One region of the Lactobacillus amylolyticus genome, then DNA from elsewhere that is predicted to be linked to it. Evidence: riboswitches for the same ligand, from Rfam matches in the RefSeq annotation. Region 1 holds a riboswitch; the other holds the start of a gene.
What was found. A riboswitch is a leader RNA that binds a small molecule or an ion and turns the genes downstream of it on or off. The one in region 1 is predicted to bind FMN.
Positions count from the first base shown of each region.

Region 2: linked by a shared signal. The riboswitch ahead of ribD (bifunctional diaminohydroxyphosphoribosylaminopyrimidine deaminase/5-amino-6-(5-phosphoribosylamino)uracil reductase RibD) and the one ahead of D0Z64_RS03740 (ECF transporter S component) in region 1 are both predicted to bind FMN.

Region 1 covers NZ_CP031835.1:732,820-742,756, reverse strand. The annotation lists gene pyk (pyruvate kinase) at 1-369, shown strand, start outside; gene D0Z64_RS03770 (CvfB family protein) at 485-1,369, shown strand; gene xerD (site-specific tyrosine recombinase XerD) at 1,362-2,261, shown strand; gene D0Z64_RS03760 (hypothetical protein) at 2,270-2,623, shown strand; gene D0Z64_RS03755 (segregation and condensation protein A) at 2,616-3,347, shown strand; gene scpB (SMC-Scp complex subunit ScpB) at 3,349-3,930, shown strand; gene D0Z64_RS03745 (pseudouridine synthase) at 3,931-4,650, shown strand; FMN riboswitch at 4,679-4,793, shown strand; gene D0Z64_RS03740 (ECF transporter S component) at 4,880-5,560, shown strand; gene D0Z64_RS03735 (SAG1386/EF1546 family surface-associated protein) at 5,663-6,151, shown strand; gene cmk ((d)CMP kinase) at 6,201-6,890, shown strand; gene rpsA (30S ribosomal protein S1) at 6,944-8,149, shown strand; gene der (ribosome biogenesis GTPase Der) at 8,211-9,521, shown strand; gene D0Z64_RS03715 (HU family DNA-binding protein) at 9,664-9,937, shown strand, end outside.
Region 2 covers NZ_CP031836.1:155,931-165,867, reverse strand. The annotation lists partial or broken gene ribA (GTP cyclohydrolase II) at 1-642, opposite strand, end outside; gene D0Z64_RS08115 (riboflavin synthase) at 632-1,243, opposite strand; gene ribD (bifunctional diaminohydroxyphosphoribosylaminopyrimidine deaminase/5-amino-6-(5-phosphoribosylamino)uracil reductase RibD) at 1,236-2,300, opposite strand; FMN riboswitch at 2,404-2,518, opposite strand; gene D0Z64_RS08105 (IS110 family transposase) at 3,184-4,386, shown strand; partial or broken gene D0Z64_RS08100 (transposase) at 4,527-5,060, opposite strand; partial or broken gene D0Z64_RS08095 (putative quinol monooxygenase) at 5,444-5,778, shown strand; partial or broken gene D0Z64_RS08090 (DNA-3-methyladenine glycosylase I) at 5,791-6,188, shown strand; gene D0Z64_RS08085 (LacI family DNA-binding transcriptional regulator) at 6,240-7,193, opposite strand; gene D0Z64_RS08080 (extracellular solute-binding protein) at 7,392-8,648, shown strand; gene D0Z64_RS08075 (carbohydrate ABC transporter permease) at 8,660-9,535, shown strand; gene D0Z64_RS08070 (carbohydrate ABC transporter permease) at 9,550-9,937, shown strand, end outside.

The sequences.
Region 1 (9,937 bases):
ACTAACGTAATGAAGTTACAAATCATTGGTAACAAGCTTGCACAAGGTTTAGGTGTAGGTAATGGCTCAGTTGTTGGTAAGGCTGTAGTTGCTAACTCAGCTGAAGAAGCTAACAGCAAAGTTAAGGAAGGCGACATCTTAGTTTCTAAGGTAACTGACCCTGACTACATGCCAGCTATTAAGAAGGCTTCAGGCTTAGTTGTTGAAGCTTCTGGTTTGACTTCACATGCCGCAGTTGTTGGTTTGTCATTAGGTATCCCAGTTGTTGTTGGTACTACTGATGCAACTGATAAGATTTCTGATGGTACTACTATCACTGTTGATGCACGTCGTGGTGCTATTTACCAAGGTGAAATCTCAAACCTTTAATCAATTAAGATTAATTAAAAAGTAAATAAAATAGTCAGCTAGCGCGGCTGGCTATTTTATTTTGCCCAAATTTTGGGTATACTGGTAAAAGGAATATGTAAAGTAGGAGATTAATATGCTTGGAACTATTCAAACTGGAAAAGTAACCGACCAAAATGAAAATGCATTTTTTGTCCAAATTGATGGAATTACTTATGAATTAAAAAAACATGAGCTAACTCAGGATGAAATTCCTAAAGTTGGCGATCAAGTCACAGGTTTTATTTATGATAATAAGAATCATGAACGTGAAATGACGCAATTTTTGCCTTTCGCTGGTCCAGATCAATATGGCTGGGGCAAGGTAACCGAAGTTCGTTATGGTTTAGGAGTTTTCGTTGATGTAGGCTTACCAGATAAAGACATCGTTGTTTCTATGGATGATTTGCCACTGGATAAAGAAAGGTGGCCTCGAAAAGACGATCGTCTTTTAGTTCGTCTTGAAACTGACAAAAAAGAACGAATTTGGGCAAAACTAGCAGATGAAAATATTTTCGAACAATTGTCTGCAAGTTTTCCAAACAATATGAACAACAAAAATGTATTTGCGACTGTTTACTCAAGTAGAGAAATAGGTGCATTCGTTTTAACGAATGAATATTATCTTGGATTTGTTCCTGAATCACAAATGGGTAGGACTTTGCACTTAGGTGAGCAATTTAAAGGTCGGGTAATTGGCATTAGTCAGTACGGTCGACTTAATTTAAGCAATTTGCCGCGTGCCTTTGAAGAAATCGATGATGATGCACAAATGATTTTGATGAGTTTGCGTCGTAAAGAGACCAAAACTTTACCGTTTTATGATAAGTCAGACGCTCAAGAAATTAAGAACTATTTTGGCATTTCAAAATCAGCATTTAAACGTGCATTGGGCCACTTATTAAAGGCAAAATTGGTTGTTGAAGATAAAGAGAACGGAACTATTACTTTAATTAAAGATCCTGAACAAAAAGATGACTAAATTAAATGATCAAATTGAAGATTATCTGCGTTTTGGACAAATTGAACGTGGATTAAGCGAAAATACGATAACTGCGTACAGACAGGATCTGACAGAGTTTTTAAATTTCTTGCAACAGGAAAAAATAGATTCTTGGCCGACTGAGGCAGTCGAAATAGATGCTTTTTTAGCAAGGCAAAAAGATTTAAATAAAGCTTCAAGTTCGATCAGTCGTATGATTTCTAGTTTACGCAAGTTTTATCAGTGGCTTGCTAGACAAAATATTCAAAAATTAAATCCAATGATTGAAATTGATTCTCCTAAAAAGCAGCGGCGTTTGCCAGTTGCTTTAACACAAGATGAAATGGATCGGCTGTTAGCTGCCCCAAACGTTGAGAAAAAGTTGGGTCTGCGTGACCGCGCATTATTAGAAATGATGTATGCAACTGGAATGCGGGTTAGCGAAGTAATCAATTTACAGCTAGAAGATGTTCATCCAGATTTGAAATTGATCAAGGTGTTTGGCAAGGGGTCAAAAGAACGTCTGGTTCCTGTAAGCAACATTGCTTTGGATTGGCTTGCAAAATATGAAAAAGAAGTTCGTGAATCTTTAGTTCTAAAACAAGGAAGAAATACAGAATTTGTCTTTTTAAATAATCGAGGTGGTTCTTTAACCCGTCAAGCTGTATGGCAAATTATTAAACACTACTGCCAGCTTGCAAATATCAATAAGGACGTTACTCCTCATACTTTAAGACATACTTTTGCTACGCACTTATTAGAAAATGGTGCGGATTTAAGGGTTGTTCAAGAAATATTAGGTCACTCCGATATCAGTACGACTCAGATATATACTAATTTGACACAAAAACATATTCTTGAGGTGTACAGAGAAACACATCCAAGGGCTTAGGTGATTAGATGCTAATTCAATATAAAAAAGATTTTGAAAAAACAACAATGGGGTTGTTGTCTTATTTACCGGACTTTAAAAATCTTGACAATTTAAAAGATGAAATGAGATTAAATCAGGCCAAGAATGATTTTCAGCTTTTTCTGTATCGTAATGATGAATCGAACATTATTGGTGTGATTGGTACGCAAAATGATGATCATTTTATTGTAATTCGCTATCTTTCGCTAGCACCAGGATATCGTGATGAAGAGCATGAACGAAAAATTCTGTCTGATTTAAAGGATAATTATCCAAATAAAAAAATCACGGCTTTGCCCGAATTTACTTATTTATTGAAGCTGGACAAGAATAATGACTAAAAAAGATAATTTAACATTAGAACTGCCTAACTTTGAAGGACCATTAGATCTTTTGCTTCATTTGATCAGATCACAGAAAATTGATATCTATGATATTCCAATTGCCCAAATTACCAGTCAGTATCTGGATTATTTAAAAAAGATGCAGCAATTAAATTTACAAATTGCTGGAGAATATTTTGTAATGTCATCCACTCTTTTACGGATTAAATCGCAATATCTTTTACCTCAAAATGATTTTGTTGACGATGATGAACAAGCGGAAGACCCGCGAGATGAACTGGTTCAACAACTGGTGCAGTATTCTGTTTTTAAAAAGATATCAAGCTTTTTTAAAGAAAAAAATGAAGAAGCCCCAGTTGTTGTTGCAAAGGAACCAAGTATTTCTAAAGATCAAAAAATTCAACCATTACCGTTAGGACAAATTACTGAAAAAGAATTGGGCGCAACTTTTGCGATGATCATCCACAAAATGAAACTTAAACAACCCAGTTCAGTAGCAATTAAAGTGCAGGAAACGCCAATCGGTGAAATGATTTCTTACTTAAAAGACAGAATTGATAAAGAAGGCAAAGTAAGTTTCTTTTCCTGTGTGCCGCGAATGAATAATTTGTCCGATGTAATCGGGCTCTTTTTAGCAAGCCTTGAATTATGTAAAAAGCACTTAGTTGTATTAAAACAAAACCGTACTTTTGGTGATTTAGAGATAGAAAGAAAAAATTAGCATGTCAACAAAATTAGGAAAACTTGAATCATTGCTCTATATAGCAGGTGATAATGGTTTAAGCATTAATAATCTATGTGAATTGCTGCATGTAACTGAGACAGAGCTTAATAATTTAACGGTTAAGCTTAAACGAAAATACGAAAATGATCCTGATTCTGGCTTGCAGGTAATTCAAATTAATGATTTATTCAAAATGACTACTAACCCCGATACGGGCGAAATAATCGAAAAGTACTTTTCAAAAGATTTGACTAAAACATTGAGCCAATCCGCACTTGAAATTCTTTCAATTGTGGCATATCGTCAGCCAATTACGAGAGTAGAAATTGATGATATTCGCGGTGTAAACTCGTCAGGTGCTTTGCAAACTTTGGTCTGGCGGGGATTAATTAAAGCAAATGGCAAAAAAGATGCACCAGGACATCCAAATTTATATGTAACGACAGATTATTTCTTACAGTATTTTAATTTCAAGAGTTTGGCTGATTTGCCTTTAATTGAAGATTTTGAAGATGAGAATTTTGAAAATGAAAGACTAGATTTCGAACAGAATGATTCTGATCAAAAAGGAGAAGAATAGATGACTTTAGAAAGATTGCAAAAAGTTATTGCAGAGGCTGGGATCGCTTCTAGACGTAAAGCAGAAAAAATGATTGTAGCTGGACGTGTAAGAGTTGATGGCAAATTAGTGACTAAATTAGGTACCAAAGTCGATACATTTAGTACGATCACCGTGGATGATGAACCAATTGAACGTGAAAGTCTGCACACTTATCTTTTTTATAAACCACGTGGTGTCGTTTCGACAGCTCATGACGATAAGGGAAGAAAAACAGTAGTCGATTACTTTGAGGATTTGCCATATCGTTTATATCCAGTAGGTCGTCTCGATTACGATACTTCTGGCTTGCTGTTGATGACAAATGATGGCAAATTAGCCAACCTGTTAATGCATCCCAAAAACGAAGTTCCTAAAGTATATGTGGCAAAAATAGAGGGAATTTTGGAACCAGATCAAATTATGACGCTTAAAAAGGGTGTCAAAGTGGATGGAAGAAAATGTGCACCAGCCAAGGTGAAGATTTTAAAGACAAATCAAAAGAAGAACAATCAAATTGTTCAATTAACCATTCACGAAGGTCATTACCATCAAGTCAAAAGAATGTTTAAAGCCGTTGGTCATCCTGTAGAAAAACTCTCCAGAGAGCGCTACGCTTTTTTGGATTTGCATGCGCTTACTTCTGGACAATATCGCGAATTAACGCGTGAAGAAGTTGACAGATTAAAACAGGTTGACTAAACTTAGATTGAACAATTAAATATTAGTGTGTTGTCTTCAGGGTAGGGTGAAAGTCCCGACCGGCGGTAAAGTCCGCGACCCACGAGAGTGGTTGAATTTCGAAAGAATACCGATAGTTAAAGTCTAGATGGAAGAAGACAGACCAACTTAAAAGAAATTTATACTTGCTTTTAAAAGTCTGTTGCTTCAGCAACAGACTTTTTGTTTTTGTCTTAGGAGGAAAGTAAATATGAAGCGTAAGCATTCTAGCAATCTAACCAATTTGATTGCATTTGCTTTAATTGGTGCAATTGCATTCGTTGTTCAAAAATTTGAGTTTCCAATTATTCCTGGCGTAGGATTTCTAAAATTTGATTTTTCAGATGTGGTTATTACAATTGGAACCTTTTTGTTTGGTGCCTGGGCAGGAGTGCTCATTACACTGATTAGGACTTTATGTAGTTTAATTTTCGGTGGTTTCGCGTTACCGACAATTGTGGGACAAATAGCTGCCTTTTTGGCAAGTTTATCGTTTGCATTGCCATTTTATTTTTTATCAAAAAAAGTATCAGAAGAGAATCGGCACTCACTTTCGAATCGGCTCAAACCCATTTTGGGCTTAATACTTGGAATTTTAATGATGACGCTTGTTCTGGCTTTAACGAATGCATTCATTTTAACTCCTGTATATGCATTGACATCGATGGCAAAAATCCCCGCAATTTCAAGTTATCAGGCCTTATACAACTTTACTGTAAAGAATTATTTGGGAGGATTGCTTCATTTGCCATCAATGCAGGCTTATATTTTTGGAATTATTGTTCCGTTCAATTTGCTCAAAGGTGCAGTTAACTCGGTGGTTGTATATATTTTGTTTGAAGCAACTTTAAAAAATATTAAACCGTTTGTACAAAAGAAATTTAACCTATAGCTATCAAAGACGCAATCTAATGCGTCTTTTTATTTTATTTGGCTTCACTGAGACCTATTCTATGCTAAAATTTGTTTAGTCAACAAATAGGAGGAAAGCCAAATGGATAACAATCCAAAAGGTCCTTATAAACATTATGAGCGACCCACTGAGAGCAGAGCCAATGAAGATGAAAAGTCGGGCGGACACTGGGGCATAGTAATCAGTGTTTTAATTATTATCTTGGCAGTTTTGGTGCCTGTAGTGCATAAAGTTGCATCACAGCATATTCAACAGACTGAACAGCCAACTGAAGTTCAAAAAGTAAAGAAGACTGAATCTAGTTCTGAAAATAAGACTTCAAAGAAAAGCAGCAGTTCTTCTGTTAAATCTAAAGCCAAGCAATCAGCTAAAAAGAGCTCCGAAACGACTAAACAAAGCAGTTCAAGCAACTCAAGCGATAGTACGCCAGCTACCTATGTTGTACAAGATGGCGATTCATTAACTAGCATTGCTGAAAAATATGGCATGAGTGTTGATGAGTTAGCAAAATTGAATAATTTATCCGATACTTCTAATATTGCAGCCGGTGATACTCTTAAGTTGAAATAAAAATTAGGAAAGGATTGAAGGAGACCGTAAAGTCTCTTTTTTAGATAGAATGCAAGTAGCAATTGATGGTCCTGCTTCAGCAGGAAAAAGTACAGTAGCAAAAATTATTGCCAAGAAATTGTCTTTTTTATATATAGATACAGGTGCCATGTATAGAGCATGCACTGTAATTGCACGCAATCATGGCTTAGATTATGGTGATGAAAGTGGTATTTTAAAGGCAATTGATCAAGATGGCATTGAATTAAAATCAGAAAACGGCGAACAAAAAGTTTATTCTGCAGGAAAGGACATTTCATTCGAAATTAGAACTCCTGAGATCTCTGCCAATGTCTCACAAGTTTCTGCTTTGCCTAAAGTACGTGAAAAGATGACGACTTTGCAAAGACAAATGGCAGGCAAGACTGATGTAATCATGGATGGCCGTGATATTGGAACTACGGTTTTGCCAGATGCTGAAGTCAAAATCTTTTTAGTTGCTTCGGCTCGTTCAAGAGCAGAACGTCGTTTGCTTGATTTAAAACAACGAGGAATTAAATCTGATCAGACCGTTGATCAAATTGAGAAGGATATTGCAGCTAGAGATTATAAAGATTCTCACCGTAAAGTTTCGCCATTAAAAAAGGCAGATGATGCAATTGAAGTTGATACAACTAGCATGACAATTGACCAAGTTGTCGATCGAATTTTAAGTGAAATAAAAAAATCAAAAAAAATTGAAGAAAATAGCACAAAATAGTAGAAAAATATCTCAGTTTCCTTTAAAATGGGACATGATATTGGGAGGTACATATGTCAGAAAACAGTAATCAATTTTTAGACGCATTAAAGCAAATGCAAGGAGTTGAGGTCGGAGATATTGTTGATGTCGAAGTATTAGACATTGAAGACGGCCAAATTGATGTTGGTGTAGAAAACGCTGGTGTCGAAGGTGTTATTACCCGTCGTGAATTCACTTCAGATCGCAACGCTGATTTGCGCGATTTAGTAAAAACAGGCGACAAGTTCAAGGCTTTAGTTTTAAGAAGAGCTGGTGGAGATAAGGAAAACGGTGAATTCTTCTTCTCATTAACTCGCTTAAAGGAAAGAGAAGCTTACAACAAGTTGCAAAAGGACTATGAAGCAGGTACTCCAATTGAAGGTACTGTAACTTCATCAGTTCGTGGTGGTTTGCTTGTTGACGTTGGTACTAGAGGTTTCTTACCAGCTTCATTAATTTCAAACCACTATGTTTCAGATCTTAAGCCATACATGGGTAAGACTATGAAGCTTAAGATTACTGAAATTGATCCTAACAAGAACCGTTTGATTCTTTCACACAAGGATTTAATTGAAGAAGAACGTGAAGAAGCATTTGATAAGGTTGCTTCACAATTAGTTGTTGGTGATGTTATCGAAGGTAAAGTATCTCGCTTAATTAACTTCGGTGCATTCATTGATGTTGGTGGTGTTGACGGTTTAGTCCACATCTCCGAAATTTCTTACAAGCATGTTGACAAGCCAAGTGATGTTTTGAAGGTTGGTCAAGATGTTAAGGTTAAGGTCATTGGTATTGACAATGACAGAAATCGTATCTCCTTGTCAATTAAGCAAACTGAACCTTCACCATTTGAACAAGCTACTGCAAACTTACATGAAGGCGATATTTTTGAAGGTGAAGTTAAGTCATTAACTAACTTTGGTGCCTTTGTTGAAGTTGCTGATGGTATCCAAGGCTTAGTACACGTTTCAGAAATTTCAAACAAGCACGTTGACAAGCCAAGTGATGTTTTGAAGGTTGGTCAAACTGTTAAAGTTAAAGTTTTGAACATTGACCCGAGTGATAGAAGAATCTCACTTTCTATTAAAGCTGCAGATTCAAATGCTTCTTCAAACGAAAGTTCTCGTCCACGTCGTTCACGTAACGAAAACTCAGTAAATAAGAAGTACATGGGTAACGATGATAACGGCTTTGCTTTAGGTGACATTATTGGTGACCAATTAAAAGACCGTAAATAATCGTATTTAAGAAAAGCCGACTTCTGTCGGCTTTTTTTATTCTTAAAAGGAGGCTGAAAAAATGGTTTTACCAGTGGTAGCAATTGTTGGCCGCCCCAATGTGGGTAAATCAACACTTTTCAACCGGATTATCAAAGAACGTTTGGCTATTGTTGAAGATGAACCTGGTGTAACTCGTGACCGAAATTATGCTCAAGCTGAATGGATGGGACATAATTTCGATCTAATCGATACTGGCGGTATTACTTGGGAAGACGGAAAAATCGAAGAGGAGATTCGTGCTCAAGCAGAGATTGCCATTGATGAAGCGGATGTCATTGTAATGCTTTGCAGCGTTGTAAATGGTGTAACTGATCTTGATGAACGAGTTGCACAGCTGCTTTATCGCACTAAAAAGCCAATTATTTTAGCAATTAACAAGGCTGATAATCCTGAACTAAGAGCGGAAGTCTATGACTTCTACAGTTTAGGATTGGGAGATCCAATTCCAGTTTCTGGAAGTCACGGAACTGGGATTGGCGATTTACTTGATGAAATTGTTAGCAAGTTTCCACGCGAACTTGATAAAAAAGATAAAGATACAATTTCCTTTAGTGTTATTGGACGTCCTAATGTTGGTAAATCTTCGATCGTTAACAAGCTTTTAGGCGAAAAAAGAGTGATCGTTGCCAATCAAGAAGGCACGACTCGAGATGCAATCGATACGCCTTTTATTGGTAAAGATGGAACAAAGTTTAGATTAATTGATACTGCGGGCATAAGAAGACGCGGAAAAGTTTACGAAAAGACTGAAAAGTATTCTGTAATGCGTGCATTGAGCGCTATTGATCGATCTGACGTGGTTTTATTAGTTCTTGATGCAAGTACAGGCATCAGGGAGCAAGACAAGCACGTGGCCGGATATGCACATGATGCGGGACGTGGTATCATTATCGTTGTAAATAAATGGGATATTCCTAAAAAAGATAGTGGCAGCGGCAAAAATTTTGAACAAGTAATTAGACAAGAATTTCAGTATCTGGACTACGCTCCAATTTTATTTGTTTCTGCAAAAACAGGTCAAAGACTTGATCAAATTCCAGAAATAGTAAAAGAAGTCTATAAAAATGAAAATCAGCGAATTCAGTCTAGCGTCTTAAATGATTTATTGTTGGAAGCAAGCAAGCTTGTACCAACGCCTTTAGTAAAAGGCAAACGACTTCGGGTCTACTACATGACGCAAGTTAAAACTAATCCGCCAACATTTGTAGTCTTTGTAAATGATCCGGAATTAATGCACTTTTCATATCAAAGATTTTTAGTAAATCAATTACGTGAGAATTTCAATTTTGAAGGCACCCCAATTAAAATAATTCCACGAAAACGTAAATAAAATCATAAGAAAGCTTGTTGTGACAAGCTGTTTGTGATATTTTAGTTTTTAGGAAAAATTGATTTTGAACGATCATGATTCCTTATTCTTTTATAAAGGAATAATATTGAATTTCGATTCAATTTCAGGAGGTGAATTTCAAATGGCAAATAAGGCTGAATTAGTTTCTGAAGTAGCTTCAAAGACTGACTTAACTAAGAAGGAGGTTGCTGCTGCTGTTGAAGCACTCTTTAGTTCAATTCAAGAAAATCTTTCAAAGGGCAACAAGGTACAATTAATCGGTTTTGGTACTTTCGAAGTACGTCATCGTGCTGCACGTAAGGGCCGTAACCCTCAAACCGGTGCTGAAATCCAAATTCCAGCAAGTGAAGTTCCTGCATTTAAACCAGGTAAGGCACTTAAGTATGCTGTTAAGT
Region 2 (9,937 bases), on a different replicon from region 1:
TTTAGTTGGAAAATTTACAAATTCTGAAGGTTTACTCGCAAGACTTTTAACTTATTCTTGTAATTCAGCAATAGTTAAAAATGGCATATGATGTTCCTTAGCAATTTCACGAAGCTGCGGACGACGAGCCATATGGCCGTCAGCTTTCATAACTTCACAAATATAGGCAACTTCGGGTTCGCCGGCAAGCTTAGCTAAAGTTACTGAGGCCTCAGTGTGACCATTTCTTTCTAAAACGCCACCATCTTTAGCAACAAGAGGGAAGCAGTGACCAGGGCGGAAGAAATCTTCAGGCTTGGAGCTGGGATCGGCAATTGCTTTAATAGTTGCGGCACGATCATATGCGGAAATTCCAGTTGTTGTCGTTTTGTAATCAACGCTAATTGTAAAAGCTGTGCCATATGGATCAGTATTATTTGTTTCCATTTGTGGAAGCTCTAATCTTTCGGCTACTTTACGACCGACGCTTGTGCAGAGCAGACCACGAGCATATTTAGTCATGAAGTTTACGTTTTCAGGAGTAACTTTAGAGCCAATTCCGATCATATCACCCTCAGACTCACGATCTTCATCATCAGCAACAATTACTAAACCACCATTTTTCATCCATTGAATTGCATTTTGAATTTTTTTAACGTCCATTTTGAAATTTCTCCTTATTTAAATTTGCTTGTACATATTTGCCTAAAATATCGGTTTCAAGATTTACTTCATCATCGACCTGTAAGTGAGCTAAATTAGTTTTGTCTTGAGTATGAGGAATTAAACCAATTAAAAATTTGTGATTTTTAACGTCCATGACAGTTAAACTTACACCATTTAAGGCTACACTTCTTTGAGGAACGATTTGGCTTTCTAATCTAGCTGGAATAGTAAACCAAAGTTCAATTGCATTTTCGTTGATTTTTCTCTTAGCAACTTTAATAACATTATCAATATGACCAGTAACAATATGTCCTTCAAAACGTCCGTCAGCTTTCATTGCTTGTTCGACATTAACCTTGTCACCAACTTGAAGATTTTTGAAGGTGGTTTTTTCATAAGTTTGTGGCATCATCGTTACTTGAAATTGATGGTCATTAAATTTTTCTACTGTTAAACACGTACCGTTAATTGAAATCGAGTCACCAATTTTGATATTTGTTAAAAGATTCCGTGTGTAGGCAACTGTCATTTGAATTGTTTCGTCTTTTTTATTAATGCTGGCAATTTCTGCTTTGCCAGCAACTACGCCACTAAACATTTTGCTTCCTTTCATCAATCCGAACGTTATTATTAAGCTTATCAATTTTCACATCACTGAAATGATGAAAAGAAGAAGGAGAAACTGCAGAAACGCCGTTTGCTCCAAGTAAATCAGGCGCAATGTAAGTAATTAATTCGTTAACAAGATAATTATCTAAAAATGATTTTTCCAAGGTAGGTCCTCCTTCAACGTAAATCGATTGGAGTTCTTGATTTTTAAGTTCGTTAATCATGGCGCCAATACTGTCATTTTTACTGAAAAAACAATGTACGAATTTGTTGTTAAAGGGATGCGAGGATAATGACTTATTTTCAGTAAAAATCCAAGTTTGCGCTTTTTGATCAGTAAATAGTTTTAAATCAAGATGCTTTAATAATCGTCCACGCCGATCAAGTACGATGCGAATAGGTGAGTAATCGGTATAGACATTGGTCAATAAACTAGGATTATCAATAATTGCTGTAGAGCTGCCAATTACAATAGCCTGATAATCAGCCCGCTCGCTGTGGACTTTTTGATAAACTAAATCATTGGTGATCTTAGTTCGCTGATTTGTTCTGACTGCAACTTTATGATCAAGCGAAATAGCTTGCTTAACCGTAATCCACGGCTGATTCGTTTCGTAAAAATAGGTATAGTGCTCATTTAGCTTTCGTGCCTCATTTGCGAGAATTCCTGTAGCAACTTGAATACCATTTTCTTTTAAAGCGGCAATTCCTTTTCCAGTTACTAATTTATGCGGATCAATTTGGGCAATTACCACGCGCTTAATATGCTTATTAACAATTAATTGTGAGCATGGTGGTTGTTTGCCAAAGTGATTACATGGCTCTAAAGTTACATAAAGTGTTGAATTGAATAATTGTTCTGGGGTTAATTTGGAAATTGCATCACGTTCAGCATGCTGCTCACCAAAATGATGATGATAGCCTGTAGCTAAAACATGATTATCTTTAACAATTACGGCACCAACTAGAGGATTCTTCCAAGTTTGATGTCTACCTTTGCATGCTTCTTGCAAAGCTAATTGCATGAAGTATTTATCATTTTCCATTTAAATTCATTCCCTTTAAGAACAAAAAAAGAGTCTCGATTTCTCGAGACTCCAATTATTTATCGTAGAGTTAAATAAATCCAACACAAAAAAGCGTAGACCTATCTTTCTTCTGCCATCTAGACTGTAACTATCGGTACCCAAATGGGATTCCACCGCATATGCGGGTTGCGGACTTTACCGCCGGTCGGGAATTTCACCCTGCCTCGAAGAACATTTATTCAATTCGCTTTTATAGTAAAACGCTTACTTATATTATGTCAACATGAAATTTATAAAATAATATGTGCAAAAACTAAAAATCTCAAGTGTACCTAAGCTTAAGAGAAGAAAAATTTTTTGAGTTTTTTGCTAGTAAATGGATTATGAACAAGATTAAAAAAGTATATATTAAATTACTGAAATTAGTATCATCTTCATAATTAACAGTAAATTATAAATTTTCGCTGTTTTTTGACGAAAATATTTATAATACAAGACAGAGTTTTAAGGAAAAAGCAGAAAGAGAGGATCTGATCCATCGAGATAACATTGTTTAATTTTCCTATTTTGTTTTTTGTTTTATGAGGATATGTTAATTTACTACTAGATAATGTTTATGTAACTACCTGATGGAGTTGATTTTTCGGGCTCTTTGTCAAACACCCTAAAGTATAAAGGTAGATAGAAACATGACGATGTTTTTATCTACCTTTTTTCTTATACTTAGATTGAGGTTGAGGTCGACAACAGAATGGAATATTAAATTCGACTGTCAAACGGGCCCATAAATGTTTATTTTCAATCAAACTAGATTAAGGGTGTGGATCTCAGAGATCGTATAATCAAGAAATGGAGCTGAAAATAAATATTTGCCTCAATTGATTTAAAACGGGGTGATTAGGTGAATATTATTGGTATTGATGTTAGTCAAGGTGAAAGTCATGCCACTTTGATAACAAAAGAAGCGGAAGAAATAGCTTTTAAATTTAAGCATAATAAGAGCGGTTTCCAAATATTAAATTCTTATATTAAACCCGGTACAATAATAATATTTGAAACTACAGGTGTTTATTCGGCTCAGCTTACTACTTATTTAAAAAATAAAAAGGTCAAATTTTATGAGCTAAATCCCCTAGAAGCAAAATTAAGAATGGCTTCTTTGAGAAGAAATAAAACTGACAAGAATGATTCATTTAAATTAGCTTTATTGGGTAAAACTCAATTAGCGGAAATAAAGAATCACTGTAATAAACAATCTAATTCGTTGTATGAATCTTTACGGATTTTATCTTTGAGATATAAGCAGTTAATTAAATGTAGAACCAGAATACTTAATTTCCTTCGTTCTAGCTTAGAGCTTACTTTCCCAGAACTAAATCAGATTTTTAAAAATGCTTATGCAGTTTTAGCCCTTCAAGTATTTAGAATGTATTGTCATCCTGACTTTTTGGTAGGATTAACTCTTAAAGAAATGACCACTAGAGTTTACCAATCTGTTAGCAGGCGAATACATAAAGATGTAATTCAAAGTTATTGTGCTCAAGTTTGGTTAGCAGCTAAAGATTCTTATCCTGCTGTTCCAGCAAATTCTTTAGAAATTGAAATTATTTCAGAATATTGCGATGAGATAGAAAGCTACAATAAAGAAATAGCCTATATTCAAAACAAGTTAATCAAGACGGCTGTTGGCTTGGATGATTTCAAAGTTATTTCCAGTATTCCCGGAGCCGGTCAATTAAATAGCGCTCTATTATTAGGCTTTACTGGTGATATTGCTCGCTTTGATAATTATAAACAACTCAATGCTTTCCTAGGTTTGGATTTAAATAGATATCAGTCTGGTAAATACATTAAAGGCGATACAATTAATCGTAGAGGTAGTAGTCAAGGCAGAGCTGTTGAAACAGACATGATTCGAAGTATGTTAAGAAATCAAGGCAAAATTCAAAATCATTTAATTGATTACTATTACAAATTAAAAAAGCCGCCTTTCAATAAGCATGACAAGGTAGCTTTAATAGCATGCGCCAATCATTTGAATCGCACTATTATAAATTTGGTCCACACACATCAACTTTATAATTATTCTAAGGCGATTAATTAATAGATGTTTAGCACATAATAAGTGAAAAAACTGCCAAAAGACTAGTCTTTTGGGGCTATGTTTAGTATACTCTTTTTTTCTCTGTAGTAATGCTTGACATTCTATAAGAATTCCTGTTGATGAAGAGTAAAGTTTAAGGATTAAGCAATTAATAAATTGCTTAATCCTTTTTCTTTGACTTTGTTTTCTTCCAGTCTGATTCTTGTTAAGAGATTAATAAAATCAGAATAACCAAAGGCAGTTCGTTCAATTTGTTTAATCTTGCGGTTGAAGCCTTCTAGGCAGCCATTGGAATAGCTTGACTGTGCTCCATTTAATACGGCCTTTAAATTATGCTTGAACGTTAAAAGCGTTTTATGCATTAGACCGCCCACCGGTTTTTTTGAGCAGATGATTCTTTTAAGCTTCTGACTGTCATTGTCTTCTAAGGCTGTAAAGAAATCCTGCATTCGATTGTATGAATTTTCCAGCGTCGTATTAGGACTAATTTCTTGCATAACAATCTGCTCCTGAGTAAGCGAATCCATGTAGTGCCAATTGTAGCGCGGATGAATCTTGTCCAAATCATCATATTTTTTCAAATAGAGCCTCCATAGAGATTTCAAAAGCTTGTATTCTCGGGATTGCTTGTCAAATGTCTTTATGGCTCTGACACGCAGAGAATTGAATGAGCGCGGTGAACACCTTTCTCTTGGAAGCATTGTAAATACAGTAGTGTTTGGCGTGGCATTGGGCTTTTTTATGTGAGCGGCAGAGGACTCTCTGTTTAAATAAACGAATAATAATTGGCCGGCTGAAGCAGAACGGCCTGATAGATTTTTATAAAAGAGGACTATGTCCTCTTTTTTTTGAAATAAAAACCTGTTAACAGCTTATCACAGAGATAAGCCATCAACAGGAAAAATTATAGAGCCAAAAATAAAAGCTCAAGAATTGCTAAAGATGCAGTTCTTGAGCTTTTTTCGTAGGAAAGTATTTTTAATAATCGGTTCTGAGACAAATTTGCTAAAATAAAAGAAAAAGTACATGCTTCTTAATTCAAATAGGAGGAATTAATATGAGCCTTACCATTAATCTTTACTATACCGGTAAAAACGGGGATGCCCGCAAGTTTATGAATGAAATGGAATCAAGTGGCATTGCTAAGCGAATTCGTGAAGAAGATGGAAATGAACGCTATGATTACTTTTTACCAGCTTACCAGCAAATGATCCTAAAACAGTGCTGTTAATTGACAGCTGGAAAGACCAAAAGGCGATTGACAAGCACCATGCTTCACCAATGATGAAAGAGTTAGCTGCTTTGCGTGAAAAATATGATCTGCACATGAAAGTTGAACGGTTTGTTTCTGTTGAAGAACCAAGTAGCGACGATAAATTTATTCGGAAATAAGGAAAACAAGAAATGGTCAAACGCTGTCCTTGGGGCGAAACTGATGATCAGCTTTATCGCAATTACCATGATCAGGAATGGGGCAAACTAAATTTAGATGAAAAGTATCTCTATGAGATGCTAGTGCTTGAGAGTTTTCAACCTGGACTTTCTTGGTCAACAATCTTACATAAGCGTGAGAATTTCCGCCAGGATTTTGCTGGTTTTAAAGTTGAGAAAGTGGCAAAATTTACAGATACAGATTTTCGAAGATTGATGGATGATGCAGGCATTATTCGTAATAAATTGAAAATTAATGCAGCGATTAACAATGTGCGTGTGCTTGTTAAATGGATCGATCTGGCAAAACTTTTTCGAAATTTTTAACGGATTATCTGCCTCAACCGATTGTTCATCATTTTGAGCAAATGTAAATAGAAAAATAAAGATCCTCAGAATTAAACAAAATTCTGAGGATCTTTTTAGATCTGATTAATTAAACTAACCGGCAGAGTGTAAACACTTTCTAGTTTTTCATGTGGTTGATTAATTTGATGAAGAAGCAGGTCACTCATCAATTCAGCCAGTTCTTTGATATGCTGCTGAGCAGTAATTAAATGTGGAAACAGATTTTGGATCAAAATTGTACCATCAAATCCCGTAATGACAGGAGTCAATCCTAAATCATCTGTACATTGTTTTGCTAATAACGCTGTAATATCATCCGTACAACAAATTGCTTCATATTGAGTATGTTTGAGAATTTGCTGAATTGTAATTTTTTTAGCAATAATTGAATCGCTAGCGTTTAAGGAGGTCAAATCAACTTCTTTGTGATAAGTATTAAAGACTTTAATCATGCCCTTAATGCGATCGTTAATTGGATAGTAATCTTCTTTAGCTCCAGCTATAATTGCGATTTTATTTTTACCCATTCTTAAAATGAATTGTGCGATTTGCATCCCTGCATCATAGTTGTTTGACTGAATAGTCGGAATTGATGGACTAATTTTGCGATCAAAACTGACAATCGGCAGATTAGGTTGCAAATCTTTTTTAGAAATATTGAGCAGTGAACTTGTAATTAAACCACAAATCTTTTTCTCTTGGAATCTCTTTAAAAAGTAATCAAAATTTTCAATGTGAAAATGATCCAAATGAAGGATGCAATCGTAATCTTTTTCTTTTAAATAGGTAGAAAGATTTTGAAATAATTCCGCATAAAATGGGTTATCAATGTTAGGAAAGTTTACTTCAATTACTTTCATTTTAGTTGTTAAAATGGGATCTTTATGCTTATAACCCAACTTATCAATTGCAGACTGAATTTTAGAAGCCGAGTTTGGACCAACATAGCCATTTTGATTTAAAAAACGTGAGACAGTTGCAATTGAAACACCAGCCTCATTTGCAAGTTCTTTGATCGTAGCAGTCATAATTACATCCCCATCTTAAAGAATCGCTTTCATAGCCTAATCATTATAGCACTAATGTGAAAATAAATGTGTAAATTTCTGTAAATAGGTTGTAAAAATTACACATTGCGGTATGATAAGTGTATCAAATGAAAGCGCTTTAATTTTCCAGAGAGGAAAGTTTAGCGGGTTTAGTTATTTTGATGAGGAGTGATCAATATGAATAAGTGGCTGAGAAAAGTAGCTTTAACTGGCCTAACTGCTGTTGCTGCACTTAGCTTGTCAGCTTGTGGTCAAAAGCAAAATAGCAGTTCAAGCAAGAAAGTTACAATTGAATACTTCAACCAAAAGAAGGAAATGTCAGGAACTTTGAAAGAAATCATCAAAGATTTCGAAAAGAAAAATCCTAACATTCGCGTTAAAGAAGTGGATGTCCCAAATCCAGGTACTGTTCTTAAAACAAGAATTTTAGCTGGGGATGTACCAGATGTAATCAATATTTATCCGCAAAATATTGACTTCCAAGAGTGGGCTAAAGCTGGCTACTTCTTAGATATGACGCATGCACCATATATTAAGAACATTAAGAATCACTATGCTGATTCCTTCAAAGTAAATGGCAAGATTTATAATGTTCCACTTAGTGCTAATGTCTATGGCTTTTTCTACAATGCAACTGAATTTAAAAAGTTAGGTATTAAGCCACCTAAGACTTGGGCTCAATTCGAACAAATTGTGAAGAAAATTAAGGCTAGCGGCAAAGCTCCATTTGCTGTTGCCGGAAGTGAACCATGGACTTTAAATGGTTATCATCAATTATCACTTGCAACTATTACTGGTGGTGCTACTCAAGCCAACAAACTGCTTCGTTATTCAGCACCAAATGGTATTAAGGTTAATAATCCGGCCATTCAAAAAGATTTCAACCGGTTGGATTTGCTTCGCTTTAATTCACAAACCAACTGGCGTGGTGCTAGTTACAACGATGCCATTGTTTCCTTTGCTAGCGGCAAGAGCATGATTATGCCAAACGGTTCATGGGCTTTACCTTTAATTAATGCGCAAAAGCCAAAATTCAAAGTTAGAACCTTTGCCTTCCCAGCAGATAAAGCTGGCCACGAAATGACAGTTGGTTCAGGTGACCTAGCACTGTCAATTTCTGCTTCGACTAAGCACAGAAAAGCCTGTGAAAAGTTTGTTGCCTATATGACGACCCCAGCTGCTATGCAGAAATACTACAACGTTGATGGTGAGCCTGTTGCTGTTAAAGGAATAAAGCAAAAGGGTGTCAATTCAGAACTTGGTGGTTTATATACTTTAGCCTTTACCAATCATGATATGGTTTGGCTTGCACAACACTGGACTTCAGAAAATGATTTCTTCGTTTTAACTGCAGGCTACTTAATGTCAGGCAATAAACAACAAATGGTTGACGCGATGAATACCTTCTTTAACCCAATGAAGGCTGCAAACTAGGAGGAGTAAAAATGAAATCCAAAAACTTTTTTGAAAAACATTGGGGCTGGCTGTTTTTAATTGTCCCATTGATTTTACAGTTAGTGTTCTTCTACTTCCCACTATTTCAAGGAGCTTTCTATAGTTTAACTAACTGGACTGGTTTAACCTATAACTATAAGTTTGTTGGGATTAATAACTACAAACTGTTAATGCTTGATAAAAATTTGGGTAAGTCAATTGGTTTTACCTTAATCCTAACGATTTCATTGATTGTTGGTGAAATTGTAATTGGTATCTTGGTTGCACGTGCCTTAAATGCAAAGATCAAGGGCCGGACATTCTTTAGAGCATGGTTCTTCTTCCCAGCTGTTCTTTCAGGCTTGACTGTTGCCTTGATTTTCAAACAAGTCTTCAACTACGGTTTGCCAGCAATTGGTAATGCTCTTCATATCAACTGGCTTCAAACTAGTTTGCTTGGTACTAATACTGGTGCGGTTATTGCGACAGTCTTTGTTCTGCTTTGGCAAGGGGTCGCAATGCCAATCATCATCTTTTTAGCAGGACTTCAAAGCATTCCTGATGAAATTAAGGAAGCTGCTTCTGTTGATGGTGCTAATAGCAAACAAATTTTCTGGAAGATTGAACTTCCATATATGTTGCCAAGTATTTCAATGGTCTTCATTTTAGCATTGAAGTCAGGTTTAACTGCCTTTGACCAAATCTTTGCGATGACTGCTGGTGGGCCAAACAACTCTACTACTTCATTAGGGCTTTTGGTTTACAACTATGCCTTTAACAACAACTCATTCGGTTATGCCAATGCGGTTGCCATTGTCTTGTTCGTCTTGATTGCCATTGTTTCATTCATTCAAATCAAGATTTCTAATAAGTATGCCGTTGATTAAAGGGGAGTATCACAATGAAAAAACAAAATAGCACAAAAACATTTTGGGACTATGCCTTGTTAGTTGTAGGCGGAATTTTAATTCTAGTTCCAATTCTGTATACGTTTTTAAGTTCATTTAAGACGACCAAACAAATTATGGAACACTTCTTTGCTTGGCCAAATCCTTGGACATTGGCAAACTTCCAAAGATTGTTTGCGGATGGTGTTATGGGTTACTTCTGGAACTCAATTGTGATTACAGTCTTATCAGTTGTCTTAGTCATGATCTTTGTTCCAATGGCTGCCTATTCAATTGCTCGTAATATGTCAAAGCGAACAGCTTATAACTGGATGTACATTTTATTGATCCTTGGGATCTTTGTTCCATTCCAAGTTATTATGATTCCAATTACTGTTATGA